Regions from separate parts of the Comamonas aquatica genome, predicted to be linked through region 3. Evidence: predicted binding sites of a transcription regulator. Region 3 holds the regulator's gene; each other region holds the start of a gene.
What was found. The regulator FNR, encoded in region 3, switches genes on or off when oxygen is low (the NO sensors DNR and NnrR bind a similar motif). The targets are predictions, from matches to a motif close to TTGATNNNNATCAA.
Positions count from the first base shown of each region.

Region 1 (6,246 bases), 1.3 Mb from region 3:
CGTGGCGCGTGCCGGCCGGGATCCACAGGCCGGTGACCGTGTCGACATAGGCGCTGTGGCCGTCCACCTCCAGCTCCATGCGGCCCGACAGCGCGTACAGCAGCTGGGCGTGCGTGGCGTGCGCGTGCGCAGGATGCTCCCCGCCGTAGTGGCGCAGGCTGCAATCCAGGGTAACAGGCAGTGAGGGCGACGGCATGGTGGCGGGCGAAGAGGGTGGCGCTGGTGATAATGGCACAACGCTTGTTGCCCACACCATGCCCGACGCTTCTCGCCCTGCTGCCCCCGCTTCCGCTTCGCCCCGCCGCTCCTGGGCGGACACCCTCAAGGTCTATGCCGAACCCGCCAGCCTGCGCATGCTGGCCTTGGGCTTTTCGGCCGGTCTGCCCTTGCTGCTGGTGCTGGGTACGCTCTCATTTTGGTTGCGCAAGGCCGGGATCGACCGCTCCACCATCGGCTACATGAGCTGGGTCGGTCTGGCCTATGCCTTCAAGTGGGTGTGGTCGCCGCTGGTGGACCGCCTGCCGCTGCCGGTGCTGCACGGCTGGCTGGGGCGCCGGCGCAGCTGGCTGCTGCTGGCGCAGGGCCTGATCATCGGCGGGCTGCTGGGCATGGCCTTCACCGATCCGCAGCAGGACCTGAACCGCATGGTCTGGTGCGCCCTGGCCGTGGCCTTCGGTTCGGCCACGCAGGACATTGCGCTGGATGCCTTCCGCATCGAATCGGCCAACGCCGAGCGCCAGGCCGCGCTGGCGGCCACCTACCAGACGGGCTACCGGCTGGCCATGATCTGGGCCGGCGCTGGGGCGCTGTGGCTGGTGGCGGCGGCCCTGCAGGGCACCACCACCTATGTGCATGGCGCCTGGCAGCTGGCCTATGGCGTGATGGCCGCCAGCATGCTGGTCGGCGTGTGCACCGTGCTGCTGTCGCCGGAGCCAGCGGGCCGCGCGCAGACCCCGGCGCGCAACCTGGGCGAGTGGCTGCGCGAGGCGCTGGTGGCCCCGTTTGTCGACTTTGTGCGCCGCTACGGCTGGCAGGCCATCCTGATCCTGGCGCTGATCGGCATCTACCGCATCAGCGACGTGGTGATGGGCATCATGGCCAACCCCTTCTACGTCGACATGGGCTACAGCGAGGGCGAGGTGGCCACGGTCAGCAAGGTCTTCGGCGTCATCATGACCCTGGTGGGGGCCTTCATCGGCGGGGTGATCTCCATGCGCATCGGCGTGATGCGCGTGCTGATGCTGGGGGCTGTGCTGTCGGCCGCCAGCAACCTGCTGTTCGCCTGGCTGAGCACGCGCGGCCACGACCTGACCGGCCTGACCCTGGTGGTCAGCGCCGACAACCTCGCCGGGGGCATCGCCTCGGCGGCGTTCATCGCCTACCTGTCCAGCCTGACGAACGTGCAGTACTCGGCCACGCAGTACGCGCTGTTCAGCTCCATGATGATGCTGGCGCCCAAGTGGCTGGCCGGCTTTTCGGGCGCGTTTGTCGACGTCCATGGCTATGCGACGTTCTTCGTCGGCACGGCCTGCCTGGGCCTGCCGGTGCTGCTGCTGGTGGCCTTGGCCTCACGCATCAAAAAGGCCGCCAGCGCTTGATGCGCCTGCGCAGACTGCTATGGCTTTGAACTAGCGGTTCGGCCCACACAGGCCGGCCGCTGCGCCGCGCCGCCCGGGCGGCCTGCGCTTTACCCGGGCTTTACGTGACAGACAAACAGGCCCCCTACACTGGCGGGCATGAGCACACACAACCTGTTGATGATCGAGGACGATGTGCGCCTGGCCGACATGGTCAGCGCCTATCTGGGCCAGAACAGCCTGTCGGTGCAACACTGTGCCGACGCCACCAGCGGCCTGGCCCAGCTGCAGGGTGCCGGGGCGCTGCCGGACCTCGTCATCCTGGACCTGATGCTGCCCGACATGGACGGGCTGGAAGTCTGCCGCCGCCTGCGCGCCATGCAGGGGCCTGCCGCCAAGGTGCCGGTGTTGATGCTGACGGCCAAGGGCGACCCCATGGACCGTGTGATCGGCCTGGAGATCGGCGCCGACGACTACCTGCCCAAACCCTTCGAGCCGCGCGAGCTGCTGGCGCGCATCCGCGCCATCCTGCGCCGCCGTGGCGACGATGCGCCCGCCGCCAGCGCGGTGCGCAGCACGCCGGCCCTGCGTTTCGGCAGCCTGGAGATCGACCGGGACGCCCGCACCGTGACCGTGGCCGGACAGCCGGCGGAGTTGACCAGCTACCAGTTCGACCTGCTGGTGGCGCTGGCTGAGCGCGCCGGTCGCGTGCTGACGCGCGACCAGATCATGGAGGCCGTGCGTGGCCGCGAGCTGGAGGCCTTCGACCGCTCCATCGACGTGCACATGGGCCGCATCCGCGCGGCCATTGAGGCCGACCCCAAGGCCCCCAAGCGCATCCTGACGGTGCGCGGCGTGGGCTATGTCTTCGCCAAGCAGCAGGACTGAGGTGCGCATGTTCAAGGTCTTTTCCCAGCGGCTGTACCTGCGCATCTGGCTGGCGGTGGTGGGCGGCGTGGCCGTGCTGACCCTGGTGGTCGGCTGGGCCTGGCGCGTGGCGGAGGAATACAACGCCAGCAACAACGCCCAGCAGACCAACAACGCGCGCGAACTGGTGATCCGGGACGGGCAGGGGCAGATCCTGCTGCAGGGCCCGTTCGAGCGCATCCGCCGCCCCGGCGCGGACGGCGTGGTGTTCAACATCGAGGGCACGGACGGTCAGACCTACCACCTGGAGATGGCCCCGCGGGCCCAGCCTGGTGGCGGCAATCCGCGCGAACGCGCCGGGGGCGGCCGCCCGCCCCCAGGGCATGGCGGCCAGGACTGGGCCTTCTGGCTGCGGCCGCCGTTCGGCTTCCTGTGGCTGCTGGGCCTGATCGGCCTGGTGGTGGTGGTGGGCGTGTTCCCCATCATCCGGCGCCTGCTCAAGCGGCTGGAGAACCTGCAGCGCGGCGTACAGCGGTTCGGCGAAGGCGACCTGAGCGTGCGCGTGCCCACCGAGGGGCGCGACGAGGTGGCCGACCTGGCGCGCCAGTTCAATGCCGCGGCCGGCCGCATCGAGGCCCTGGTGCAGTCGCACAAATCGCTGCTGGCGAATGCCTCGCACGAGCTGCGCTCGCCGCTGGCGCGTATCCGCATGGGGCTGGAGCTGATGGGCGGCGACAGCGCTTCGGTGGCGGCGGCCAAGGCCGAGATTCAGCGCAACATCGCCGAGCTGGACCAACTGGTGGACGAGATCCTGCTGGCCAGCCGGCTGGAGTCGCCCGAGGTGGACGTGGGCAGCACCGAAGCGGTGGACCTGATCGGGCTGGCCGCCGAGGAATGCGCGCGCGTGGATGCCGACCTGGACGTCGAGGCCACCGAGGGCCTGGAGGTGCCGGCGATTGCCAAGCTGGTGCGCCGCGCCCTGCGCAACCTGCTGGAGAATGCCCGCCGCTACAGCCATGGCGAGGTCAGCCTGACGCTGTCGCGCGAGGGGGCGATGGCCGTGATCCGGGTCGAGGACATCGGCACCGGTGTGCCGCCGGCGCAGCGCGAGCGCATCTTTGAAAAGTTCTACCGCCTGCCCGGGGCCAGCGAGCGCTCGGGGGGCGTGGGCCTGGGCCTGTCCCTGGTGCGCAGCATTGCGCAGCGCCATGGTGGCAGCGTGCGTTGCGAGGACCGCCGCGACGGGCGCCCCGGCGCCAGCTTCGTGCTGCGCCTGCCGCTGCAGGCGGCCGGTTGAGACCGCGCCGGAGGAACCTTCCACCCACAAAAAAGGGCTGCCACTGGCAGCCCTTTTGGCAGTGTGCGTGTGCGGGATCAGCGGATCAGCATCACGGGCACCGAGCAGTTGGCCAACACCTGGGTGGAGACCGAGCCCATCACCAGCTTGCCCAGCGAGCCGTGGCCGTGGGTGCCCATGATGATCAGGTCGAACTTGTCGTCTTCGGCGATCTTGGCAATCGTGGTGCCGGCAGGGCCGATTTCGGCACGGGTGTGCACGGTGATGCCGCTTTGCGCCAGGAACTTGGTGACGGGGTCCAGCACCTTGGCCGATTCTTCCGCGTAGTACTCATCCACCATGTCCTTGCTCAGGGCCGCGCGGGCGCGGGGAGGCAGGGCCGGCTGGACGGTCAGGGCGGTGTATTCATGGCGGCCTGCGGTGATCAGCTCTTCGTGCGCAGCCAGGTAGGCCAGCATTTTCTTGGTGAAGGGGCTTCCGTCGACAGCGAGCAGGATTTTCATGGCAAATTCTCCAAAAGGACAAGGGACAGCGTAATCACTGGCGCCAATGTTGTCTTGACTTACGTCATGTTTTTGGGGCGACGCAGCGGGAAAGCCCAGAAATCATAAGCGGATGCAGCGGCTGGGCTGGAAATGCGCCTGCTCGCCCTTGCGCGCATAGCCCAGCGGGTTGGCCACCACGCGGCACTGCCAGGGGCGGCCATCGGCATGGCGGCCCAGGGCGGTGTAGTCGCTGGGGGCGTGCAGGTGGCCGTGCAGCCACAGCTGGGCTTGGGGCAGCAGCTCGTCCAGCGTATTGCAAAAGCCGGCCGTGCCGGGCACCAGGCCGTAGCGCGGGTCGCTGCTGCGCAGGCTGGGGGCGAAGTGGGTCACGACCACGGTGGGGCCGTCGCAGGGTTGCTGCAGCGCGTTGCGCAGCCAGGCCTGGCATTCCAGCGCCTGGGCGCGCATGGGCTCGGCCAGAAAGGGCTGGCCGTGGCGGGTGCCACCGGTCTTGCTGAGGTAGAAGTTGGCGGCGCGGAAGGACTTCTCGCGCAGCTTCAGCAGGCGACCGACGTCGCCGGCCTGCACCTGATCGTCCAGCAGGGCGATGGCGTCGTAGTCGGTCCACAGCGTGGTGCCGACAAAGCGCACGCCGTCCAGCACCGTGGTGGCGCGTTCCAGCCAGATGAGGCCCAGCGTATCGCAGACGCGGCGCAGGCGGTCGTGGGCCGCGTCCCAGTCCTGGGCGTCGTACTCGTGGTTGCCGGGGACGAACACCACCGGGCAGGGCCAGCCGGCGAACTGGGGCAGGGGCGAAAAGCGCTCCAGCCCGAAATACTCGCCCTGCAGCAGGCTGCCGGCCTGGTAGGAGCCGATGTCTCCGGCCAGAACCAGCACCTGGGCATCGGCGGCCGGGGTGGGCTGAAAGTGGGGGTGAACTTCGAGGTGGAGGTCGGACAGCAGTTGCAGGTTCATGGCGACAAGAAGGTGCTCGGCGGCCATTGTCCGGCATCGCCGGGACGCAGGGTGTTCAGGGGCTGAAGGCTTTGAGGGCGGCGCGGTTCAGCGCTTGCAGCAGCCAGTCGTAGGCGGGGCGGTGCGGACCGCGCTTGTGCCACAGCGCGTCGACGTGCACGGCGGGCACTTCCAGCGGCAGCGGGTGCACCTGCAGCTGCGCCGCCAGCCCGGTGATGGGCACGAAGTGGCGCGGCAGCACGGTCACCAGGTCGGACTGGGCCACCACCCGGGCGGCCGTGGTGTACTGGTTCACGGTCATCACGATCTGCCGCTCGCGGCCCAGGGCGGCCAGGGCCTCGTCGATGAAGCCGTAGGCGCGGCCCGAAAAGCTGACCAGCAGGTGGCGGGCGGCGCAGTAGTGCTCCAGCGTCAACGGCATCCAGGCCAGGGGGTGGTCCTTGCGCATCACGGCCACGTATTCGCCGTCGTACAGGCGCCGGTGCTCGTGCGCCACCAGGGTGCCGGCCTGGGCGCGGGCGGTCAGGTCGGCCAGCACGGCGGGGAAGTAGCCCACGGCCATGTCGGCGGTCTCGGCATCCAGCAGGCCGCGCGGGTCGCGGGTGGTCAGCGGCACGATGCGGATGGCCAGCTGCGGGGCCTCGCGCTCCAGGATGCCGACCAGGTTGGGGATCAGGGTAGAGGCCGTGGCATCGGCCATGGCCAGCACCAGGGTGGTGGTGGCGCTGGCCGGGTCGAAGCGCTGCGGCGCCAGGCTGTGCTGCAGGTTGTCCAGGGCCTCGCGCACCACGGGCCACAGCGCCTGGGCGCGCGGCGTGGGCTGTACGCCATGGCCGCGGCGCACCAGCAGCTCATCGCCCAGGGCGTCGCGCAGGCGGCGCATGGCGTTGCTGACAGCAGGTTGTGTGAGCGCCAACTTGTCGGCAGCGCGCGTCAGGCTGCCCTCGGCCATGACGGCATCGAACACGCGCAGCAAGTTCAGGTCCAGCAGGCGAAAGTCGTGGGGCGTCATGGCGGAAGATTTAATCATCACTGTGGTGAATGA
Region 1 is NZ_CP072916.1:3,608,693-3,614,938, forward strand. Features, by position in the region: gene KAQ61_RS16925 (AraC family transcriptional regulator) at 1-196, opposite strand, end outside; gene KAQ61_RS16930 (AmpG family muropeptide MFS transporter) at 255-1,598, shown strand; gene KAQ61_RS16935 (response regulator) at 1,737-2,465, shown strand; gene KAQ61_RS16940 (ATP-binding protein) at 2,473-3,741, shown strand; gene KAQ61_RS16945 (universal stress protein) at 3,819-4,244, opposite strand; gene KAQ61_RS16950 (metallophosphoesterase) at 4,347-5,201, opposite strand; gene KAQ61_RS16955 (LysR family transcriptional regulator) at 5,257-6,213, opposite strand.
Region 1: a site for FNR is predicted at 4,299-4,312, ahead of KAQ61_RS16945 (universal stress protein). Genes of this name have one in related genera too.

Region 2 (6,246 bases), 280 kb from region 3:
GCGCGACAGGCGCGCAGGCTGCGGCAGGCCGTAGATCTGCGCCGCCAGATCAAAGTAGTCACCCATGCGCAACTCGGTGTGGTCGCACACGTTGTAGACCCGCTGGGGCCGGCCGCGCCACAGGGCGGCGCGCAGGGCCTGCGCCAGATCGTCGGCGTGGATGTGGTTGGTGAACACATCGTCCGCCGGGCGCAGCACCGGCAGCCCCTTGAGCAGGCGGCCCTGCGGCGTGCCGCCCTCGCGGTCCGGCGCGTAGATGCCGGGAATGCGCAGCACATTCACCCGTGCACCGCTGCGCCGCCCCCAGGCACGCAGTTGCTGCTCGGCATCCACGCGGCGGCCCGCGCGTTCGGTGCCTGGCTGCAGCGCCCGGGTTTCGTCCACCCAGGCCCCGCCGCAATCGCCATACACCCCGGTGGTCGAGCCATAGACCAGGGCCTGTGGCGCCGGGCCCAGCGCCCGCAACAAACGGGCCGTGCGCACATCGCGCGCGCCCTGGCTGGCCGGGGGCGCCAGGTGAATCACACGCTGCGCCACGCCGCGCAGCCGGCGCAGGCTGCGCGCATCGTCCAGATTGCCCAGCAGCGGCGTGATGCCCAGGGCCTGCAGGGCCGGCCGTTTGTCGGGCGACGACGTCAGCGCCAGCACCCGCGTCCCGTGCCGGCCGGAGCGCCCGGCCTGGGCCTGCAACTGGCGCGCCACGCGCTGGCCGACATCACCGCAGCCGACGATCAGCACGCGCGTGCGGCGAAAACGGGCAGGCAGTGCGCGCGGAGGAAATTGGTTTGGAGGCAAAATCGGGCATCCCCATAGATAAGCCATGCAGGGGCCGCAACCATTGCGGCCCCTTGCATTTGTAACGTCTGTCGTAGGCCAGCGCCCTGCAACGCAGGGGCTGGCGGAGCAACCACCAAGGATAGCCAGAAGATGACTGCCCCCGCCTTCCAGATCACCGTGCAACCCAGCGGCCGCGCATTTGCAGCCACCGACAGCGAGACCATTTTGGCCGCCGCCATCAGTGCCGGCGTGGGCCTGCCCTATGGTTGCAAGGATGGTGCCTGCGGTTCGTGCAAGTGCAAGAAGCTCAGCGGCGAGGTCACGCACGACAGCCACTCCGACAAGGCGCTGTCCGCCCAGGAACTGGCCGATGGCTATGTGCTGACCTGCCGCGCCACGGCGCACAGCGACGTGGTGCTGGAGTCGCGCCAGGTGACGGACGTCAACGCCCCGCCCATCAAGAAGATGCCGGTGCGCGTGAGCGCGCTGGACAAGCTGTCGCACGACGTCATGCGTGTGCAGTTGCAACTTCCCGCCAACACCGTGTTCAAGTACTTGGCCGGCCAGTACCTGGAGTTCATCTTGCGCGATGGCTCGCGCCGCGCCTACTCCATGGCCACCGCCCCCCACGTGCAGACCACCACGCCCGGCGTGGAGCTGCACATCCGCCACATGCCGGGCGGCCTGTTCACCGACCATGTGTTCGGCGGCATGAAGGAAAAGGAAATCCTGCGCGTCGAAGGCCCGTTTGGCAGCTTCTTCCTGCGCGAAGACTCCGACAAGCCCCTGGTGTTCCTGGCTTCCGGCACCGGCTTTGCGCCCATCAAGGGGCTGCTGGAGCACATGCAGCACCAGGGCATCACCCGCCCCGTCAGCCTGTACTGGGGCGGCCGCCGCCCCGAAGACCTGTACCTGCACAGCTGGCTGCTGGATCTGCAGGCCCGCATGCCCCAGCTGCGCTACGTGCCCGTGGTGTCCGACGCCCTGCCCGAAGACCAATGGACTGGCCGCACCGGCTATGTGCACCAGGCGGTGCTGGATGACTTTGCCGACCTCTCCGGGCACGAGGTCTATGCCTGCGGCGCCCCCGTCGTGGTGGATGCGGCGCGCACCAGCTACATCGGCCAGCGCGCCCTGCCCGAAGAAGCCTTCTTCGCCGACGCCTTCACCAGCGCTGCCGACCACTGATCTGGGGCCACCGCGCTACACCAAGGCCGCCCGTGGCGGCCTTTTTGCTGCGCCTTACGATTACTTACAAAACCCCGTACTGGACAACACAGGGCCTTGGTAGTAGCGCGCACCAAAAGTGCGCAGGCCGTCGCATCACGCACAAAACGCGCGACTTCCTCGAATCGCTTGCAACAAAAAGCCAAAACCCGTTGCGCGCCATCACTGGACGACATGAATCCTGCACAATGTCCGACATGAACCGTCGAAACATCCTGCTGTCCTCCGTGGCCCTTGCCGCAGCAATGGCCTCTCCTTTGACCCAAGCAACTGAGCAGCCCATCCGCCTGATCGTGCCTTATGCGCCTGGCGGTCCGCTGGATGTCACCTCGCGGGCCCTGGCCGAACGCGTGCGCGACAGCCTGGGCACCGTGATCGTGGAAAACAAGCCCGGCGCCGGCGGCAACATCGGCGTGGACGCCATTGCCAAGGCCGCCCCCGATGGCAAGACCATCGGTCTGGCTGCCACCGCCACCCACGGCGTGAACCCCTGGCTGTACAAAAAGCTGCCCTTCGACGCCGCCAAGGACTTTGCCCCCATCACCCAGATGGTGCGCGTGCCCAACGTGCTGGTGATGAACGCCGAACGCGCCAAGGAACTGAACATCAACTCCGTCGCCGAACTGGTCGCCTACGCCAAGTCGCACCCTGGCAAGCTCAGCTACGGCAGCGGCGGCAATGGCAGCTCGGGTCACCTGGCCGGTGAAATGTTCAAGCAGGGCCTGGGCTTTACCGCCGTGCACATTCCCTACCGTGGCGCCAACCCCGCACAGCTGGCCCTGCTGGCGCGCGAGGTGGACTTCAACATCGACAACCTGGCTGCGGCCTCGGCCAACATCAAGTCCGGCAAGCTCAAGGCCCTGGCCGTGACCACCGCCGCCGAAAGCCCGCTGCTGCCCGGCGTGCCCGCGCTGTCCAAGAGCATCCCCGGCTTCGCCATCGACACCTGGTGGGGCCTGGTGGCACCGGCCGGCACCCCGGCCGACGTGATCGACAAGCTGAACAAGGCCTTCACCGAAGCCCTGAAGGACCCCGAAACCCAGAAGCGCTTCGCCACCCTGATGGCCGAGCCCGTGCCCACCACGGCCAAGCAGTTCGGTGACTTTATGGCCGCTGAGCGCGCCAAGTACGAACCCGTGGTCAAGGCCTCGGGCGCCAGCGTCGACTGACGCCGTCGCCAGCACATGTGACCAAGGCACCTGCGGGTGCCTTTTTTTGCACCCAGTCTTGGGCCAGGCCAGCCGCACCCAGGCACCATCCATCTCATGCAGCGCACGGCCGTGCGCAAACACAAGCACAAGCGCCCGCTGCGTGCACAGGGCCGCGCCAAACCCCAGCACACCAGCAGCCAGTACTTACCCGCAGTCGCCACCGGCCTTGCATGCCTGGGGTACAACCAACACACGGGCAAGGCCGCAGCACCGCCGCCACGCCCCAGGAGGAGAGGACCATGCCCAAAATACGCCACAGCTACCAACTGCACATCCAGCTGTGCGACATCAGACCCGCCATCTGGCGCCGCTTAGTGGTCAGCGACTGCACCAACCTGGCGCAACTGCACCGGCTGATCCAGGCCGCCATGGGCTGGAGCCCGCGCCACGATTACCTGTTCGAGATCGCCGACCAGCGCTACGGCCAGCCCAACCCCGACTGGCCCGAAGATCCGACCATGGACGCCCGCCGCTACAGCCTGGGCCAGCTGCTGCAAGGCCAGGCCTTGCCCATGCGCTACGTCTACAACCTGGCAGACGAATGGCTGCACCGCATCAAGCTGGAAGCCTGCACCCCGCTGTCCGGCCCCGAAGCGCTGGGCAACCTACCCCTGTGCCTGGACGGCCGCAACACCTGCCAGCCCGACAGCGGCAGCGATGGCGCCGATGCCCCGCCCTTCGACCTCGCCTCCACCCAGGCGCGCATCCAGGCCCTGGCCCGTGCCCGCACCACCCCGGAGGCCCGTGCAGAAACTGCATTGGCATAAAGGCTATTAAAAAGATGAGCGTTTAGCCCAGTTCAAACTTCGGTTTCAAAGACAAAACACTGTCAAACCTTGGATGAATCAGCACAACACGCTCACTTATCAATACCCCACATCGGCGATTCGGCACCCTGGGGTCGGCATTTATTGATCCGCGTCATGTCCCGGGGTAAAAATCGACCCGATCTAAGTCTGCAGGCGGCTATTTCACCCAAACCTGTAAATTCAGCATCAAAATAAGTGTTGACTGGACAGCTGGAGCCCTGGCTTCACGTCTGCCGAGCACCTCTTACTTCACTGATTGATTCGGAAGGATTCGCGCTATGAAAAAGACTCTGATGACGCTGGCCCTGCTGGCCGCTGGTGGCATTGCTGCACCTGCCATGGCTGCCGACTGCGCCGTGACCGTCGAAGGTAACGACCAAATGCAATTCAATGTGAAGAACATTGAAGTGCCCAAGTCCTGCAAGAGCTACACCGTGACCCTGAAGCACGTGGGCAAGATGCCCAAGTCCTCCATGGGCCACAACATGGTGCTGACCACCACCGCCGACGCCACGGCCACGGCCGCCGACGGCATGAAGGCCGGCGCTGCAGCCGACTACGTGAAGGCCGGTGACACCCGCGTGATCGCCCACACCAAGGTGATCGGCGGCGGCGAGACCACCAGCATGACCATCGACGTGGCCAAGCTGAAGGCCGGTACCGACTACACCTACTTCTGCTCCTTCCCTGGCCACTCCTTCATCATGAAGGGTGCCCTGAAGCTGGGCGCCTAAGCGTTCGCCGCTTCCGAGCCCAGGCCACCAGCCTGGGCCGCCCCACAGCCCCGTGCGCTTGCGCCGGGGCTGTGTGCTTTGTGGACCTAGCAATTTCACGCCAACCAGGCTGCAGCGCGCATTCAGTGGACGCACAATGCGCTTTTTTCATAGCATCTGATTGCCTCCATGACCACGCAAAGCTTTGAACTGGCGTTCTTCACCATCGGCGAACTCGAAGGCCTCAGCGGTGATGCCACCACCCGCACCGCCCACATCGACATCCCTGCCGACTGTCTGCCCGTGGCTGCCACGCTGCAATCCGCCCGCCAGTGGCTGGCCGGGCAGCATGCCCAGGTCGACATGGAATGCGCCGCCGACCTGCCGCTGCGCGGCCACTTCACGTTCCAAAGTGCCCAGGGCCACCAGGGCTTCCACGTCGACAGCGCACAGCTGGTGGCCATCGACGAAGGCTTTGTCGTGCGCGCCAGCCTGGACAACGGCGTCTGCGTGGAAAGCGATGTGCTGGCACTCAGCCTCTAAGAACGTGTTTACGATCCTTCTATGACTCGACAATAGCCGAGTGAAGAGAAAGCCCTACGCCAGCGACGTCAGCAGAGAGAAGTTTGCGCAGATCGAGCCGCTGCTGCGCAGCGTGCGGCGCACCACGAAGCCGGTGACGGTGGACTTGTATGAAGTATTTTGCGCAGTGCTTTACCTGCTGCGCACAGGCTGTCAGTGGCGCTTCCTGCCACCGGAGTTTCCCAAGTGGCAAAGCGTGTACGCCTACTGGCGCAAGTGGAGTGAGCCTGACCAGCACGGTGTGAGCGTGCTGGAGCAGGCTTTAAAAAAAACAGGTTGGCGCGGCCCGCGAGAAACTGGTGCGCAACGCATGCAGCGCGTTCTTGATCGTGGACGCGCAGAGCGTGAAGAACACGGACACGGCGGCCCTGAAGGGCTATGACGCAGGCAAGAAGGTCTCGGGCATCAAGCGCCACATCGCGGTGGATGCCCAGGGCTTGCCGCATGCCATAGCGGTGACCACGGCTGAGGTGACGGATCGCAAAGGGGCACTGCAGGCGCTCAAGCGCTGCAAGCCCAACCTGGGCCGAGTGCAAAGTGTGCTGTGCGACAGCGGCTACACCGGCAAGCCTTTTGAGCAGGGTGTGCAGGAGATTGTGGGCGAGCACGTGACGGTGCAGATCGCCAAGAGGAGTGAGCTGCACACCTTCAAGGTCATGCCCAAGCGCTGGATCGTCGAGCGCAGCTTTGCGTGGCTGGACAAGAACAGGAGGCTATGGAAGAACTGCGAGCGGCTCTTGAACACCAGCCTGCAGTTCGTCCACTTGGCTTTCCTGGCCCTACTGCTCAGGAGATCGTAAACACGTTCTAAGACCTGCATCCGCCCCTGACACGGCCCGTTCCCTGCACGGGCTTTTTTGCGCAGCTGTCACGCCTGAGCTGCCAAACGCCCCCGGCCAGGCGCTGACAGTGCGATGGCCCATCGCC
Region 2 is NZ_CP072916.1:627,700-633,945, reverse strand. Features, by position in the region: gene KAQ61_RS02970 (SDR family oxidoreductase) at 1-795, opposite strand, end outside; gene KAQ61_RS02965 (CDP-6-deoxy-delta-3,4-glucoseen reductase) at 928-1,965, shown strand; gene KAQ61_RS02960 (Bug family tripartite tricarboxylate transporter substrate binding protein) at 2,202-3,173, shown strand; gene KAQ61_RS02955 (plasmid pRiA4b ORF-3 family protein) at 3,455-3,982, shown strand; gene azu (azurin) at 4,303-4,758, shown strand; gene KAQ61_RS02945 (hypothetical protein) at 4,927-5,280, shown strand; one part of gene KAQ61_RS02940 (IS5 family transposase) at 5,321-5,593, shown strand; one part of gene KAQ61_RS02940 (IS5 family transposase) at 5,595-6,119, shown strand.
Region 2: a site for FNR is predicted at 4,127-4,140, ahead of azu (azurin). Genes of this name have one in related genera too.

Region 3 (6,246 bases):
CCTGTTCCTGTTCACGGCCGTGGCCGGGCGCCTGTGGTGCGGCTTCACCTGTCCGCAGACGGTCTACACGGAAATCTTCATGTGGATCGAGCACAAGGTCGAAGGCGATCGCAGTGCGCGCATCCGTCTGGACCAGGCCGGCTGGACCTGGGAGAAGGTCTGGAAAAAATCGCTCAAGCAGTTGCTGTGGGTGGTGTTTGCCTTGTGGACGGGCTTCACCTTCGTGGGCTACTTTGTGCCCATCCGCGAGCTGGGCAGCGAACTGCTGGCCCTGCAAGGTGGCTGGCAGATCTTCTGGGTGCTGTTCTACGGTTTCGCCACCTATGGCAATGCCGGCTACATGCGCGAGCAGGTCTGCAAGTACATGTGCCCCTACGCGCGCTTCCAGAGCGCGATGTTTGACAAGGACACGCTGGTGGTCAGCTATGACACTGTGCGCGGCGAAGCGCGCGGTCCTCGCAAGAAGGATGCGGATTACAAGGCCCAGGGGTTGGGCGACTGCATCGACTGCAAGCTCTGCGTCCAGGTCTGCCCGGTGGGCATCGACATCCGCAACGGTCTGCAGTACGAGTGCATCGGCTGTGGCTTGTGCATTGATGCGTGCAACAACGTGATGGACAACATGCATTACCCGCGGGGCCTGATTCGCTTGACGACGCAAAACGCTGTCACCCAGCGCTGGCCGCGCTCCCAGATCCTGCGGCGCATCGCCCGCCCTCGGGTGCTGATTTATGGGGCCGTCCTGGTCGGCCTGTCGGTGGCGATGGTGGTGAGCATGGCGCTGCGCGAGCCGTTGAAGGTGGACGTGATCCGCGACCGCGCCTCGCTGGCCCGGATCGTGGCGGGCGGCAAGCTGGAAAATGTCTATCGGCTGCAGGTCATGAATGCCACCGAGGCCGCCCAGACCTACCATGTGCAGGTGCACGGTCTCAACGGGATCGAGCTGGTCGAGGGTGGCGAGGTCGAAGTGCTGCCCGCCCAGACGCGCGGCGTGGCCGTGCGGGTGCAGATTCCCTACGGTGCGGCAGAGCCCGGCTCGCACCACATCGTGTTCGACATCGATGCGCGCAGCGGTGAGGGCCGGGTGTCCGAAAAATCCGTGTTCCTGGTGCCGCGTTGAGCGTGGATGTGGGTCTGGCGCACGGTGCCCTCGGGCGCTGTGCGCGGTGTTTGTTTATTTCTCAGAAAGTCTAGGATGTCTCAAGCTGAAATGAAGCCCGAAGTCTCGACCGGTCCCTGGTGGAAGTTCGGTCATGTGTGGCTGGTGGTGGCGGGTCCTGCCATCGTGGTGGTGGCGGGCATTGCCACCCTGGTGATTGCCACGCGTGGCGCAGATCCCGTCGTGGACCCCGACTATTACCAGAAGGGCGTGAACATCAACGAGCAACTGCGCAACCCGGACAAAAGCCATGCACCCGCCCACGTGGTGCGCAACCATGCCGCCACCCCTGCGGACGACCTGCCCAACCTGGCACCCAAGTGATGCAGCGCGCTGACAGGCTGCCTGCGCTGCTCTCGGCGGCAGGGGTGGCCCATGACAGCGCGGAGGTGGTTGGCTAAAAACATAGCTGCTAGCGCATGCAAACATTAGGTTTTAAATAGAAAACTATTTGAAATCCAGTGACAACAAGCGCTGGCAGCTATGTTTTTTTATTCAGTGTTTGTCCCACAACCATGGTGCTGCGCCTGTGGACACAATTTATCTACAACCCCTTGCGAAGGAGTGCTTTTATGTGGACACGACGCTGGATGTGGATTGGCTGGCCGGCCTTTGTGGCTGCCGGCGTGATGGAGATGCTGGTCTTCGCGGCGTTTGACCCGCACGACATGCTGTGGATGGGGCAGGCGGTGGAGCTGTCGCGCACGGCCATCTACACCCTGGCATTCTTTGCGTTCTGGGCGGTCTTCGCCGTGGCCGGCTGGATGACCATGGTGCTGGCCCTGCCCAGCGCAGCGGTCAACGCCCAAGCCCAGGCGCCGTCGGCCGGGCTCGGCGATCCCGAGCGGCTGCAGGCCTGCTATCCCAACAACGCGTGAATGAAAAAAGCCTTCCTGTTGATGCAGGAAGGCTTTTTTCGTGGACCTGCGCTGAGGCAGCGGTAGGTGGTTATTTGTTGCAGTCTTGGTGGCTGTTGACCAGGCGTTGCAGCGCGGCGGTATCCAGAATGCGCACGTGGCGCTGTTTGACCTCCACCATGCCTTCTTCGACGAACTTCGAGAAAGTGCGGCTGACCGTCTCCAGCTTCAGGCCCAGGTAGCTGCCAATCTCTTCGCGCGTCATGCGCAGCACCAACTCCGACGACGAGAAGCCGCGTGCGTGCAGACGCTGCACCAGATTCAGGATGAAGGCCGCCAAGCGTTCCTCTGCGCGCATGCTGCCCAGCAGCAGCATCACACCGTGCTCGCGCACGATTTCGCGGCTCATGACCTTGTGCACGTGGGTCTGCAGGGCCGTCACTTCGCGCGACACCTCCTCCAGCCCGTCAAACGGCATCACACACACTTCGGCATCTTCCAGGGCCACTGCATCGCAGGTGTGGTGGTCATGCACGATGCCATCCAGACCAATGATCTCGCCGGCCATCTGGAAGCCTGTCACCTGGTCGCGACCATCTTCGGTAGCCACGCAGGTCTTGAAAAAGCCTGTGCGGATGGCATACAGCGATGTGAAGGGCTCCCCGTTGCGGAACAGGGTGCCGCCGCGCTTGACCTTGCGGCGGGTGGCCACAATTTCGTCGATGCGCTGCAACTGCTGCTCACTCAGCCCCACGGGCATGCACAGCTCGCGCAGGTTGCAGTTGGAACAGGTTACTTTGATGGTTGGAGGGGTCATGTACTCGGACGCGGCGTGGTGCAGGCATTCTTGCGGGTCACGCGGTGCGTTAAAGGTCGGTAAAAAAGAAGCTGTTACAACTGGGATTGCGGTGAATGATGCTTGTCAAAATTGTGGCATTGCTTGATCGCAGACCTCTTGATTCACGTCAAGGTTGGTTGCGGGCCCTTGGTGCACAGTCTAACAATCAAGGAAAAAAGATTCATGACTGTCGTCACACCCGAACTCCTGCGTCGTTACGACGTACCTGGTCCACGCTATACCTCTTACCCCACAGCAGACAGGTTTGTGGAAGCGTTTGGTGATAGCGACTATATCTTGGCTCTGAAGCAACGCAAAGTCGCTGCGGCTGCCAAGCAGCCGATGTCGCTGTATGTGCACATCCCGTTTTGCGAATCGCTGTGCTATTACTGCGCGTGCAACAAGATCGTGACCAAGCACCATGAGCGTGCGGCCACGTACATGCGCTATCTGGAGCGCGAGGTCGATCTGCACCTGCAGCACTGCGGGCGGGGGCAGGTGGTCAGCCAGTTCCATGTCGGCGGAGGAACGCCCACGTTCCTGTCCGATGACGAGTTGCGTGAGCTGTGGCAGATGCTGCGCGAGCGTTTCGCCTTTGATCCTGCTGGCGAGTATTCCATCGAGGTGGACCCGCGCACGGTGACGCGCGAGCGCCTGGCTGTGCTCAAGGAAGTTGGCTTCAACCGCCTGAGTTTCGGCGTGCAGGACTTCGATCCCGATGTGCAAAAGGCCGTGCACCGCGAGCAGCCCGCCGAGCAGGTGTTCGATCTGGTGGCCGCTGCGCGCGAACTCGGATTCCAGTCCATCAATGTGGACCTGATCTATGGCCTGCCCAAGCAGAACGCGCAATCGTTTGCGCGTACGCTGCAGCAGGTGGCACAGCTGCGCCCGGATCGCATTGCCTTGTATGCGTATGCCCACTTGCCTGAGCGTTTCAAGGCCCAGCGCCGCATCCTGCAGCAGGACTTGCCGCCTGCGCCAGACAAGGTGAACATGCTCTCGGCGGCCATCGCCAGTTTCATTGATGCGGGCTACGTGTATGTGGGCATGGATCACTTTGCCTTGCCTGAGGATGCGCTGGCAGTGGCCAAGCGCCAGGGTCGCCTGCATCGCAACTTCCAGGGCTACAGCACCCAGCCGGATTGCGATTTGATTGCGCTGGGGGTTTCTGCGATCGGCCGCGTGGGGGCCACCTACAGCCAGAACGCCAAGACGCTGGAAGAGTATTACGACCTGCTGGACCAGGGGCGCCTGCCCGTGGTGCGTGGTCTGGCGTTGACGCGCGATGACTTGATCCGCCGCGCCGTGATTATGACCATCATGTGCCAGGGCGAGGTGCTGTTCGAGTCGATCAACAACGCATGGCTGATCGACTTCCCGCAGTATTTTGCGGCGGAAATCGCTGCACTCGAAAGCCAGCAGGAAGAAGGCCTGGTGGAAATCCAGGACGACTGCATCAAGGTGACCGAGAAGGGCTGGTTCTTCGTGCGCGGCGTCGCCCTGGTGTTTGATCGTTATTTGCAGGCAGATCGCAACCGGGCCAGGTTTTCGCGGATCATCTGATCCCTATGGCGCTTTCTCTGCTTTGGACGGCATTTTTCATGGGGCTCGTGGGTGGGCCCCATTGTCTTGCCATGTGTGCCGCACCCTGCCATGCCGTCATCCAGGGGCAAGCCCATGCCGTGCGCCTGCATGCCGGCGCCGCTGCGGCAGCGCCCCGCGGCGTGCCTGGCTGGGGGGCACTGCAATTCCACACCGGGCGTTTGCTGGGTTACGGCATGCTGGGGGCGGTGGCCGCCCTGGCGATGGAGCAGGTGGCCTGGTTCTCTGACCGTACCTCCTTGCTGCACCCGGTGTGGGTGCTGATGCATCTGCTGATTCTGGCCTGGGGCTTGCTCATGGTGTTTCAGGGGCAGCAGCCGGCATGGCTGGAGCGCGCAGGCCGTGCGGCCTGGGCCAAGGTCCAACCCGTGCTGGCTTTGCCCGGCGGGGGGCTGCTGGCGGGCATCGCGTGGGCGCTGATGCCATGCGGCCTGCTTTACTCCGCCGTGCTGGTGGCCGCTCTGAGTGGTGGTGCCGTGGCGGGGGCTGGCAGCATGGTGGCGTTTGCCGTGGGGGGCGGGCTGTGGCTGTGGTCGGCACCGTACGCGTGGCGCTGGCTCAGCGGGCGGGTGCGCCGCTGGCGGGCAGAGTGGGGCACACGCGTGGCCGGTCTGATGCTGGTGGCGGTGTCGCTGTGGGCGCTCTGGATGGATCTGATCTTTACCCCCGCCATGTGGTGCCGCTAGGCAGCAGGCGGCGCCTCCAGCGCCGTGTTGCAGCAGCTGCAGGACCACTGTGCTTATGAACGACCAAGCATGCCAAAGCTGTTCGGGGCCAATTCAGGCGGTCGAGCAAAGCATGTGGTGGTTTTTTGGGGGGGAGGTGCCTGCGTCAAGGCGGTGAAGGTGTCTGCAAAGCCGCCGGGCCGTCAACCTGAACCGGGGGTTCAGGTGGGCGAGAGCAACCTAGCATTGGGTTCATCTGACGCGAGACGATCACGCTTGCCAGGCAATGTATCAAGCCCGTGCTCACAGAGCATTGGTTCAAGGCAATATAAAGCCCGGAGGATTGCAGACGGTTGTGATTTTACAGGGCTTGTGAACCGGCCGGTAGCAATTCCACGCGAATGTCATTGTCTAAATCGGCAGCGCTTGCGGTGGTGTCCAAGGTTGCCGCACCAGGCAGGCTGTCCGGGATGGTTTGAAAGGCGATTTCAGCCTGTGCAACCTGCGGTCCTGCGACCATGGCCTGGACTTGCAGTTGTGCGGGGTAGGACGGTGCGTCAGGTTCGGCCACCGGCGCCAGGGCCGTGTCCAGCCGGTGCAGCAGCTGGGCGGCCAGCTGGGCGTCGTGCTCGGCCTGGGCCTGCAGCGCGAGCAGCAAAGGATCGGGTTCGGCGATGTCGGGCAATCCGGCATCCCCCAGCTCCTGCACATCGGCCAGCTGTTGCTGCAGGGCCTGCAACTGCTTGCGCAATTCCAGGTTTTCGTAGGCCAGGTTCACGGCCAGCAGCACCCCCACGCGTTCGCGCGAGCGGAACTTGCTGGTGTTGCGCATGTGTTGGAACTGCTGGTCGACGCGTTCCACCGCTTCCAGCAACTGGTTTTCCTGGCCGTCCGGGCAGGTGAGCAGGTAGTCCTGGTGCAGGATCTGGATTTCGATCTGGCTCATGGCGCTTCTTGATTCGCAGGCAGGCGTTCGATCAACGCATCCACCCGGGCGCGCGCCGCCTTCAGGCGTGAGCGCAGCGAGTCGCGCTCTTGCTGCAGCGCATGGACCTCTGCGCTCAGCAGGCGGTTGGCATGTTGCAGCGCTTCGTACTTCTCCAGCAGAAGCTCGATGCGCTCGGC
Region 3 is NZ_CP072916.1:903,664-909,909, forward strand. Features, by position in the region: gene ccoG (cytochrome c oxidase accessory protein CcoG) at 1-1,120, shown strand, start outside; gene KAQ61_RS04220 (FixH family protein) at 1,196-1,483, shown strand; gene KAQ61_RS04225 (hypothetical protein) at 1,732-2,037, shown strand; gene fnr (fumarate/nitrate reduction transcriptional regulator Fnr) at 2,108-2,833, opposite strand; gene hemN (oxygen-independent coproporphyrinogen III oxidase) at 3,038-4,417, shown strand; gene KAQ61_RS04240 (sulfite exporter TauE/SafE family protein) at 4,423-5,142, shown strand; gene KAQ61_RS04245 (cell division protein ZapA) at 5,483-6,067, opposite strand; gene KAQ61_RS04250 (hypothetical protein) at 6,064-6,246, opposite strand, start outside.